2 regions of the Cupriavidus necator N-1 genome follow, and region 1 is predicted to be linked to the other one. Evidence: predicted binding sites of a transcription regulator. Region 1 holds the regulator's gene; the other holds the start of a gene.

Region 1 (5,896 bases):
TGTTCCTGCTGGCCTGCATCTTCAGCCTGGCCTACCTGGTGCTGTACCCGGGGCTGGGTTCGTATGCCGGCGTGCTGAAGTTCTCCACGCAGGGCGAACTTGCCGCGCACCGCGTGGCGCAGGAGAAGATGCAGAACGAGATCTACGCCAAGTACCTGAAGATGGACGTCAAGCAGGTGGCGGCGGATCCGCAGGCGCGCGAGATCGGCCAGCGCCTGTTCCTGAACTACTGCGCACAGTGCCATGGTTCGGACGCGCGCGGCAGCCGCGGCTTCCCGAACCTGACGGACAACGACTGGCTCTATGGCGGCGAACCCGACACCATCCAGCAGACCATCACCAAGGGCCGCAATGGCGTGATGCCGCCGTTTGCCGCGACCATCGACGCCAAGCAGGCGGGCGACGTGGCGCAATACGTGCGCTCGCTGTCGGGGCTGTCGTCGGACCCGATCCGTGCGTCGCGTGGCGAGGGCACCTTCAAGACGACCTGCGTGGCATGCCACGGCGCCGGCGGCAAGGGCAACCAGGCGCTCGGTGCGCCCAACCTGTCGGACAACGTCTGGCTGTATGGCAGCTCGGAAGGCAGCATCGTCGACGCCATCCTGAAGGGCCACAACAACAAAATGCCCGCGCATGAGGAGATCCTGACGCCTGAGCGCATCCGGATGCTGACGGCCTATATCTGGGGTTTGTCCAACATCGGGAGTGGAGACGGGCAATGACCGACGACTCAAGTGAGCGGGCGCTGGTGGCTCGCGGGAGAGCATGCCCATGAATGCACCCGGGACCGAAGAAATGGCCCGGGCGGCCGACCTGCAACGGTCGGCCGCTGCGCCGGGCGAGACCTCTGACGAAACGCTCTACGAGGTCCGCCGCAAGATCTACCCGCGCTCGGTGACGGGCGCCTTCTCCAACTGGCGGGTCTGGCTGGTGATCCTGACCCAGCTGATCTACTACGGCACGCCCTGGCTCCAATGGAACGGCCGCCAGGCCGTGCTGTTCGACCTTGGCGCGCGCAAGTTCTACATCTTCGGGCTGGTGCTGTGGCCACAGGATGTGATCTACCTGGCGGTGCTGCTGGTGATCTCGGCGCTGGCGCTGTTCCTGTTCACGGCGATCGCGGGGCGGCTGTTCTGCGGCTATGCCTGTCCGCAGACGGTCTATACCGAGATCTTCATGTGGATCGAGCGGCGGGTCGAAGGCGACCGCATCGCCCGCATCCGGCTCGATGGCGATCCGTGGAGCCTGCGCAAGTTCCGTCTCAAGGCGACCAAGCACTTCCTGTGGGTGCTGATTGCGCTCTGGACCGGCTTTACCTTCATCGGCTATTTCGCGCCGATCCGCGGTCTGGGCGGCGAGGTGCTCAGCCTGTCGCTGGGGCCGTGGCAGTCGTTCTGGATGCTGTTTTACGCGTTCGCCACCTGGGGCAATGCGGGCTTCATGCGCGAGCAGGTGTGCAAGTACATGTGCCCGTATGCGCGCTTCCAGAGCGTGATGGTGGATCGCGATACCTATGTCGTGACCTACGACGTCGGCCGCGGCGAGCCGCGCGGCAGCCGGTCGCGCAAGACCGATCACTACAAGGCGGGGCTTGGCGACTGCGTCAACTGCAGCATCTGCGTACAGGTGTGCCCGACAGGCATCGATATCCGCGACGGCCTGCAGTACGAGTGCATCGGCTGCGGCGCCTGCATCGACGCCTGCAACCAGGTCATGGACAAGATGGACTATCCGCGCGGCCTGATCCGGTATACCTCGGAAAACGCGATGCGCAAGGCCTTGTCCGCAGCGGCATCGCGCAAGCGCCTGCTGCGTCCGCGCGTCATCATCTATTCCGTGGTCTGGGTGGTGCTGCTGGGCGGCTTCATGGCGTCGATCGCGCTGCGCACGCCGCTGAAGGTCGACATCATCCGCGACCGTGGTGCGCTCGGCCGTGAAGTGGAAGGCCGCTGGATCGAGAACGTCTATCGCCTGCAGCTGATCAACACCACCGAAGCGCCGATGAAGATCAGCGTGCGCGCCGACAGCGACGAGCTGAAGAACCTGAGGGTGGAGTACGACAAGCAGGCCGAATCGTTGGCGCCGACGTCCAACCGGTTGCTGCCGATCCGGATCCGCGTGCCGATCGAGGCCGCGGCGCGGGGCACGCACAAGATCAACGTGACAGTGACGAGCGAAGGCACGGAGCGGGGGCAGGCCGAAATCCGGCAATCCACCAGTTTCATCGTGCCGCGCGATTTGTGAAGCTGGGCAGACGCGGACTTAGTCGTCAAGATGAAGGGGGCAAGATGAGTCAGCAAGGCAATCCGTGGTGGAAGGAGCCGTGGCCGTGGCTATTGATGAGCGGCCCGCTGGTGGCGATGGTGGCGTGCGGCGTGACGATCTGGCTGGCGTCCACGCATCCGGACATGCCGGTGCAGGGTGCAACGCGCCATGGCCTGGTGGTGGAGAAGGCCGATGCCGCGCCGCCCAAGGCTGCCGCAGCGAGGCAGCCATGAGGTTGCGCTGGCTGATGTGGGTACTCTGGCCGGCGTTCCTGATGGCTGGCTTTGCGACCGCGACGGTGTTTTCGGTGGTGGATCCCGGTGACCTGAACTTCTTCGGCCAGCCGATCGAAGCGTCCCGCGAATCGGTCTACACCATCGGCTTCCTGATGGCCTGGGTGTTCTGCGCGTTGTCCAGCGGACTGACGCTCTACACCATGCCGACGCGGCTCAGCGATACCGACGAACTGGAATGAGCGGACTGGCGTGAGGTCTGCGCTGCCATGGCCGGATGCGGCACTGGCAGCGCTTGGCCGCTTAGCAGGAGCGGCTGTAGAGTTGCTTGATGCCGTCGATGTCCACCAGCTTGACGTGGCGCTGGCGAATCTGGATCAGGCCGGCTTCGGCAAAGCGAGAGAACAGGCGGCTGACGGTTTCGAGCTTCAGGCCCAGGTAGCTGCCGATTTCTTCGCGGCTCATGCGCATCACGAACTCGGACGCCGAATAGCCGCGCGCCGACAGGCGCTCAGAGAGGTTGATCAGGAAGGCGGCAAGGCGTTCCTCGGCGCGCATCGAGCCCAGCGTGACCAGCATCAGCTGGTCGTGCGTGATTTCCTTGCCCATCAGGCGCAGGAACTGCTGCTGCAGCGATGGCAGGTCGACCGAGAGGGACTGCAGTTCGCTCATGCGGACCACGCAGACTTCGGTATCTTCCAGCGCGGCGGCATCGGAGGCATGCTGCATCTCGCCCAGCCCGTCGAGACCGACGATTTCGCCGGGCAGGTGGAAGCCGGTAATCTGCGAGCGGCCGTCTTCAGTGGTGACGTGGGTCTTGAGCGTGCCAAAGCGCACGGCATAGACCGCGGTGAGCGGATCGCCCATGCGATACAAGGTTTCACCCTTGTGCACGCGGATGCGTTCCTGTACCAGCGTGTCCATCTTGGCGAGGTCTTGCTGCGACATGCCGACCGGAAGGCACAGCTGCCCCATTGCACAGGTGGAGCAGCGGGGCGACATCTCGGTAATGGGAATGGAGGTGAGCAATTGGAACCTGCTAGAAATGGCAGCGAGGGCGCGATTAGGACATTTTACCGTGCGATGTGATGCGGTAGGGAGTAAGAATTGACATTTGGCGTGCTGATCAGCGTTTTTCTGCTCGCTTTGCTGGGCGGAGTCCACTGCGCTGCCATGTGCGGCGGCGTGGCGCTGGCCGTGGAACAACGCCGCGGCGCGACGGTGACGATCAGTCTGGTGCCCAGCCGCGCCGCCTGGCTGGCCGAGTTGCTGACTATGCACTTGGGCCGGATCTCGACCTATATGCTTCTTGGTGCCGCGCTAGGCGCACTCGGTGCCTCGGCATGGAAGCAGGATTACCTGCCGGTGCAGCGCTGGCTGTTCGGCGCGGGCAGCGTCATGCTGCTGTGGTCGGGCTGGCGGTTGCTGCGCGGCAACACTTTTACCGTCGACTGGCTGGAGCGGCTGGCGGCGCGCGCCGGCGCAACGGTGGCGCGGCGGCTGGGTGGCCTGGCAGGCGCCATGCCGGCGTTTGTGCGGGCGCGAAGCGGACTGGCGCGGCGTTATGGCGTGGGCCTGGCGTGGGGGCTGGTGCCGTGCGGCATGGTCTATGGGGCGCTTACGCTGGCGCTGCTGGCGGGCAACGCGGCGTCCGGCGCACTCGTGATGGGCGTGTTCGGGCTCGGCACATTGCCTAATCTGCTGGTGCTGTCCGGCCTCGCGGGCTACTTGCGTACGCTGTCGCGACGTCCCGGCGTGCGCCTGGGGGCCGGCCTGGCGGTGATGGCGTTCGGCGCCCTTGGCATTGCGCGAGCGGTGCTGCTGCCACATTCGCTGGCCGAGCATGGATTCTGCCTGGTGTTCTGAGGCGCCGGCGCCGCCCGGGCAACGGATGATGGTTGCAGGCGGGGGCGGGAATGCCATACAATCGCCAACATTGCGGTATCGCGCGGCATAGAATGAGCCGCGGTAAGCAGCGGGCGAGCAGCGCCAGGCGGCCTTCCTACCAGAAGGCGCGTTCAGGGCAGGGGAAGCGGAAGGTTTTCGATGCCCGTCCCGTCCCCGCAGTCCATCCGGTTCAAAAGATCTGGTTCAAAAGTCCGGCTGGCACTGCGGTGTTGGCGATGCCGGCCTTGCTCCCGATACCCGTTTTTCTTGCGTCCGAGGCCTTCAGTTCGCTGACAGCGACGTCCGATATGTGCGGGCGCGCTACGCAAGAGGTTTGCTGGCCGATCCATAACGGCACGCGAACGATCTCCTGCCGGAACGACCCGGCAACTCGATGCAAAGATAGGGAAGTGCACGGCTTGGATGCAGCAGGTATCCGGCTAGCTGCGCAATGAGATGGCGGTGGCTTTCGTACCGCTGTATCCAAAATCTCCGATGCCCCGGATCCGTCCGGGAGCAGGTGCAAAGACAGGCTGCACACCATCAACATGAATACCCAAGAGGCGAAGATCGTCCTCGAGACGGCGCTGATCTGCGCGCAGGAACCGTTGCGCGTCAATGACCTGCGGCGGCTGTTTGACGACGACGTCGGCGCAGACACCATCCGCGTGCTGCTTGAGGAACTGCGCCAGGACTGGCGGCCGCGCGGCGTGGAACTGGTGGCCCTGGCCAGCGGCTGGCGCTTCCAGAGCCGGCCGGAAATGCGTGAATACCTCGATCGGCTGAATCCCGAAAAGCCGCCAAAATATTCGCGCGCCGTGATGGAAACACTGGCGATCATTGCCTACCGGCAGCCGGTGACCCGCGGCGATATCGAGGAAATCCGCGGCGTAACGGTCAGCACGGAAGTGGTCAAGAAGCTTGAGGACCGCAGCTGGATCGAGGTGATCGGACACCGCGACGTGCCGGGCAGGCCGGCGCTGTATGCGACCACCAAGGCATTCCTGGACGATCTTGGGCTGCGTACGCTGGATGAGCTGCCGCCGCTGGAAGACGCCCAGGCGCAGGCGCAGGCAACCCTGCTGGAACAACAGGCCATCAATTTTGAAGACCTGGCTGCAAACAAGGCAGCCAGTGCCGACGAGGAAGCATTTGCCGACCCCGCCGCGCAGGCAGCGGATGTGGCCCAAGCATCCGTCGCGAACGAAGCCGAGACGACCGACCCGGTCGACCAAGGCGCCAATGGCTTTGACGTGCAACCGCTGCAAGCTGCAGCCGACGATGCCGCCGAGGCCGCTTCCATCGAACCAGCCGCACCCAATCCGGACGGGGCGCGGGGCGATTTGCCGGACAACGGCACCCCGCCGCACCCGAGCGAGCACGACGAGCGCGTGCCGAACTGAACAACATGCAACATCCGATAGTGAATATCTTGTCTGATTCCGTTGAGCAAGACACCCGCAATGCGGGCGCACCCGCCGACACCGGCGCCGCAGAACCCGGATCGGGCA
Region 2 (5,896 bases), on a different replicon from region 1:
GTCATGTCGTCTCCAAGGTTGTAATGAATATGAGGTCTCCTGTCCTCGCAAGCCTTGACGCACGAACCGTACCTGTGTCTGGCGAGGTCTTTTTCAGACGCTGTCCATCAGATGCACCTCGTGGAGTGTTGTAATTTGAATCGATGTGTTCAGTTTTGGAGCGACTGGGTGTATCCGACAACGGCTGGATCGGCCGAACTTCAGTCGTTCTCAGAGCAGTGTGCGAATGACCGTGAGGGGTCGGGAAGAGACAACTGGCTTGCGACTGGCAGAGGCCAGGCGCTCGGCCCTCGATTCAGGTCACCGACAGCAATTCCGCATCAAGAAGATCGGTCCCGAATTGTCAATCGCACAGAGCCGATTGCCCTCTGGCCCCTTCCCGAAGACGTACGTCGCACGTCTGCTCGATGCGACGGCAACACCCGCTGCATCGAGCGAGTTGAGCACCGCGTCTCCAGTGCCGCAGAAGCTTGGGATTAACGGACTCACGATAAAAGGCCGCTTCTCGAGCGATATACGTCTGGTGTGGCGCCCATTTGTCGGCAGAATGCACGTTGAAAGGCGTCGACTGACTGAAAGCCGCTTTCCCGTGCGATCTTCTCCTGCGGCCAGTAATCGTCGCGATCTGCTCCGGCGCGCTGGTCGTCGCCAAGGCCGGCTTGCTCGATGGTCGCCGGTTCGCGGGACACTGGTATGTCAGGAACAAGCTACGGGAACGGCATCCCAGCGCCACCCATGTTCCCAATCGCCGCTACATTGCCGACCGCGGCGTCGTGTCGACCACGGGCGTAACCGCGTCGGTGCCCGTCAGCGTGGCAATCGTCGAAGCGATTGCCGGGCCAGCTCGTGCGGCTGCGGTGGCGCAATCGCTCGGCTTACGCACATGGGGGACCACGCATGACAGTGCCCCATTCCGGATCGACGCCAGTCGAGTCCTGGCGCTGGTCGTCAATAGCGTCGCATTCTGGCGGCGCGAGACCATCGCCATTCCGGTAAGCGATGGCGTCGATGACATCCAGCTCGCGCTGACGGCGGATGCCTGGTCTCGCACCTACCGATCACATGCCCTGGCCGAAGCGAGCCGCGCAGTGAAGATCCGCAGCGGCCTGACCCTGGTGCCGACATCCCCTTTGTCCGGCAATGGCACATACCGGGTTGCAACTGCATGAGACGCTTGCCGATAATGGCAGGCGCTATGGCGTCGCCACGCGCGAACTGGTCAAACTGGAGCTGGAGTACGGCACCCAAGATGGGTTCTGATTCCTCTCGCGCGCTCACTGCCGTGCTATCCGACGCGTCCCAAAGCCCCCTGAGGGCATAACCTGACCGCGCCGAACCGGATTTTCCCCTATTGCTGCCGCGCCTATCTGCCGGAGCACACGGCGGAGTTTTTGGGGAGGGAATATGGCGGGCTGATGCCGGGGCGGCGCGTGGCTTGAGGTCCAGGAGGGTTGGCCGGGATTCGAAAATGCTTTGCCACATTCCGGTCGGAACCCTCCAGGCGGCGGCGAGGCCGCTCGCGCGCCGCCAGTGCCCGATCGGAGGTGGTCACACCTCAGTGCGACATGAAGACTGGCAAGCCTGACTGGCGCAGCAGGGCGCGGGTGGTGCCACCCAGCACAAGCTCTCTCAGCCGGGAGCGGCCATAGCCGCCGGCGACCAGCAGGTCGGCCTGAACCTTGGCCGCAAGTTGTGGCAGCACGTGGTCGGGATCGCCCTCCCCGACCAGCAGACTGGCGCGGATGCCATGGCTGAGCAGCCATGCTGTCAGCCGATCCGCGCTGTCTCGATAGGCCGCTTTCTCACCGGCAGTGCTGTGCTTGCCAGCGCTGACCACCAGGACGGTAACGGCGCTGGCATGCACAAGCCACGGCAATGCGTCCGCGACCGCCCGCGCGGCCTCCCGGCCGCCGTTCCATGCGATGGCAACATGGCCACCAATTCTCGGGACGGATGCGCCCGGCACCAGCAGGATGGGCCGGCCTGCATTGAGCATCGCATACTCAGCGGCCCCGGCCAGCAAAGCCGGCACTTCGGCCTGCGCCGAGGGCGATGCGGGCAGGATGAGGTCGGCGAAGCGGCCCTCGTCGGCAAGCGCCCAGCCGGACTCGGCGTCGACAACGATGTGCCGGGTGGGAATGGCCGGTGACACTTGCCTGGTCAGCGTGTCGAGTGCGTTTTTGTGAGCGGCAGCCAGTTTGTGCAAATGGCTCGCGGCAAGCACAGCGTATTGCCCGGCTTCTTCGCCCGCCCCACGAAACGGCTCCAGGTGTGTTCCTGTTGCCGTCAGGCCGACCACGCTGCCGCCGGACCTTGCGGCAAGCCGTGCCGCCGTTTCAATGCGCGCGGACCGTGCAGCATCTTCGCTGAGGTCGACAAGGATGGTTCTGAAGTCCATGAGGTGGTTCCACTCTTTGGTTTAAGTTCGCATCATCGTGAAAACAGCACCGGTGCCGTCATCGAGTCAAGCAGCGTATGCGTGACACCGCCCAGCACCAGTTCCCGCATCCGACCGTGTCCGTAGGCACCCATCACGATCAGGTCGGCATCGAAATCCGCCGCGCGCGAAAGGATGAGTTCGCCGATGGTCAGGTCAGCCCCACCGGGACCGTGTTCGATTTCCACGGCGACGCCGTGGCGTTCCAGCACGCGTGCGGCGTGGCCGACCGGGGTGGCGTCGGCTCTTGCCTCCTTGGCCGCAGTCTGTGCGCAAAGAATGCGCGCCTGCGCGCCGGCCATCAGCGGCACGGCGTCGTGAAGCGCCCGCGCCGCCTCGCGGCTGCCATTCCACGCCACGATAACGCGCGTACCCAGCGTTGGAAACGTGCCCGTGCACGGCACCACGAGCGTCGGTCGGCCGGTCTCCAGCAGCAGCGATTCCAGCAGTTGTCGGGCCACCGGACCTTCGGTATTGCCGGGGTCGTACTGGCCGGCAACGACCAGGCCGGCCTCGCGGGCCTCGCGCAGCACTGATGCCACGGCCCCCAGCTCCGCAGCGCGCCACTCCGCGCGCACTGGCATGGCCTGGGTTGCAGCCAGAAACTGCCCCCGGACGTCTTCCCTGACCTGCTTGCGCCGGGCCAGGTCGTCCGCAACATATTGCTGCGCGCCGTCCATGAGGTAGAACCAGGCAGGATCGGGAATGAAACCGGCGTACATGCCGATCAGCCGGCACTCGCTGGCCGCCGCAACGCGCCCCGCCACTTCAAGCCGCTGCCGTGCCTGCGGATTGCTGTCCAGATGAACCAGGATGCTGTCGTAAGCCATGATCGCCCTCTCGCTCGACTACAGACCAGTCTAGGCAGCAAGGCCGACCGGCGCTTGACCCGGATCAACGGGCCTGCCCTGCGGCGAAATCGCTCACGCATCGCCCTGATGTGCGGTGGAGGCTACTGCGGGCAAACGTATGCGGAGCCGGCAAGCCGTCCGGCCATCACTTCTGTTTGCGGTCAATTACTCGCCGCGCCTGCCTCTTCGGGTTGACATATATCAAGCGCGTATCGAGGCCGGCGCCTACGCTGAATGCAGCGAATCGCAACATTGAGCACACCCTTGCCCCTCAGGAGACCCATCATGTACCAGCGCATCCTGCTCGCTGTCGACGGCAGCCGTTCTTCCGACCTTGCACTGAGCCAGGCCATCATCATCGCCAAGGCAACCGGGGCCGAGGTCAAGGCGTTGTTCGTGGTAGACGACAGCGATGTGTTCTTCGAGGCTAGTTACTTCAACCCCAAGGAACTGATCGACAACATCACCGCGCACGGCCGCAAGGCGCTGGATGCCGCCTCGGCCAGGCTCAGCGAAGCAGGCGTGCGCAACTCGGTGAAACTGGATGAAAAGCCGGTTGCGCCCGGCCGGATCTCGCTGACCATTGTCACCGAGGCCGATGCGTGGAATGCCGACCTGATCGTGCTTGGCACCCACGGCCGCCGCGGCGTCCGGCGCCTGCTGATGGGCAGCGTGTCGGAAGGCGTGCTTGCCAAGACCAGCAAGCCCGTGCTCCTGGTCCGCAGCGAAGTCGAAGGTTAGGCGCGTCACGGCGCCACGGGCGGCGTAGGAGTGCCAGGCCATGCCTCACCAAACCATGCGTGCGATGGTCTTCGAGGGCGCGGGCCTGCCGCTGCGCCTTCACAACTTGCCGGTTCCCGACCCGGGGCCTGGCGAAGTTCGCATTGCCGTGGGGGCTTGCGGGGTGTGCCGGACCGACCTGCATATCGCCGACGGCGACCTGCGCCATCCCAAGCCGGTGCTCATCCCAGGGCATGAAATCGTCGGACAGGTGGATTCGTGCGGCGCCGGTGTCACCGCCTTCAAGCCGGGCGACCGCGTGGGTGTGCCCTGGCTCGGACATACCTGTGGCCGTTGTCGCTACTGCCTGCGTCATCACGAGAATCTTTGCGACGCGCCGCTGTTCACTGGCTATACCCGCGATGGCGGCTATGCGGAGTACGTTATTGCCGACAGCGGCTATTGCTTCCAGATTCCGCCTGGCTACGATGACGAACACGCCGCACCACTACTCTGCGCCGGCCTGATCGGCTACCGGACGCTGCGCATGGCGGGCGCAGCCAGCCATGCACACCGCATCGGCATCTACGGCTTCGGCGCCGCCGCCCACCTGGTGACGCAGATCGCGGTGGCGCAAGGCCGCGAAGTCTACGCCTTCACCCGCGCGGGCGACGCAGGCGCGCAGCAACTCGCATACCAGTCCGGCGCGTGCTGGGCCGGCTCGAGCGACCTCCAGTCGCCCGTGCCGCTGGACGCCGCGCTGATTTTCGCCCCGGTGGGCGCGCTGGTTCCCAAGGCGCTGCGCGCTGTGGACAAGGGTGGCATCGTGGTCTGTGGCGGAATTCATATGAGCGATATCCCAAGCATGCCTTACCAGCTGCTTTGGGAAGAAAGGCGCCTGTGTTCCGTAGCCAACCTCACGCGTGCCGACGGCATCGCGCTGATGGATATCGCCGCCCGGACTCCGCTGCATACGCACACCACCGCGTATCCGTTGGAGCAGGCCAACGAAGCGCTGGCCGACCTGCGCGAGGGCCGGCTTACCGGCGCCGCCGTCCTGAAACTCCGTCAATAGATTCCGATCGATGAGCCGTTACCAGACACGTTTTCAGGCGCGTGAGCATGCGGGCTCGGAACTGGCCTGGGCGTTGCGCGCGTATCGGGGAACCGGTGCCCTGGTCCTGGCGATTCCGCGCGGCGGCGTGCCGGTCGGGCGCGTTGTGGCCGACGCACTGGGCGCTGACTTCGACCTGGTGATGGCGCGCAGGATCGCTCCTGGCGTAGCACTGGACGACTCTGGCGCGACATGGTGCACGGACGCAATGAACGCAAATGGCGGCGCCAGCAGCCAGCGTGATGCCCAGTTCGACCAGCTTCGCAGGCAGCGCGCCGTGTATACGCCGGTTCGCAAGCTGGCGGATCCGGGCGGTCGCGTGGTGATCGTCGTGGATGACGGCCTGGTGAGCGGCGCAACGATGTATGCGGCCCTCGCAAGCCTGCGCAAGCGGCACCCTGCCCGGCTCATATGCGCGCTCCCGATCGCCACCGCAGCCGGCCTGGACCGGGTCCGCGCGTTGGCCGACGAAGTCATCTGCCTGGATACACCGGACCGCATCGAAAACCTCGCGCACTTCTATCATGAGTTCCAGCTGGTCAGCGACGACCGCGTCCGGCAGTTGACTGGTATACCGCCAGCGCAACCCCAGACCCGCGCCCGGCCAAGTGCGGTGGCGGGCGTGCCGTCGTTGAGCAAGGCGATGCTGATTCCGTATCAGACGACTCGGCTCCGGGCCATGCTCGAATCGGCGCCGAACCCGATCGGCGTCGCGGTGATGGTGCATGCCGGTGGCGCGCAACGCCGCGCAGCCCGCAGCCATTACCTGGCACG

The links. The regulator FNR, encoded in region 1, switches genes on or off when oxygen is low (the NO sensors DNR and NnrR bind a similar motif). The targets are predictions, from matches to a motif close to TTGATNNNNATCAA.
Region 2: a site for FNR is predicted at 3,480-3,493, ahead of CNE_RS24715 (universal stress protein). Genes of this name have one in related genera too.

Annotation. Positions count from the first base shown of each region.
Region 1 covers NC_015726.1:2,291,686-2,297,581, reverse strand. The annotation lists gene ccoP (cytochrome-c oxidase, cbb3-type subunit III) at 1-722, shown strand, start outside; gene ccoG (cytochrome c oxidase accessory protein CcoG) at 772-2,244, shown strand; gene CNE_RS10815 (membrane protein) at 2,289-2,498, shown strand; gene CNE_RS10810 (hypothetical protein) at 2,495-2,740, shown strand; gene fnr (fumarate/nitrate reduction transcriptional regulator Fnr) at 2,802-3,527, opposite strand; gene CNE_RS10800 (sulfite exporter TauE/SafE family protein) at 3,606-4,364, shown strand; gene scpB (SMC-Scp complex subunit ScpB) at 4,934-5,788, shown strand; gene rluB (23S rRNA pseudouridine(2605) synthase RluB) at 5,794-5,896, shown strand, end outside.
Region 2 covers NC_015723.1:1,444,709-1,450,604, forward strand. The annotation lists gene mdh (iron-dependent methanol dehydrogenase) at 1-5, opposite strand, end outside; gene CNE_RS39440 (ThiJ/PfpI domain-containing protein) at 660-1,169, shown strand; gene CNE_RS24705 (universal stress protein) at 1,556-2,398, opposite strand; gene CNE_RS24710 (universal stress protein) at 2,431-3,267, opposite strand; gene CNE_RS24715 (universal stress protein) at 3,574-4,029, shown strand; gene CNE_RS24720 (zinc-dependent alcohol dehydrogenase family protein) at 4,070-5,083, shown strand; gene CNE_RS24725 (phosphoribosyltransferase family protein) at 5,094-5,896, shown strand, end outside.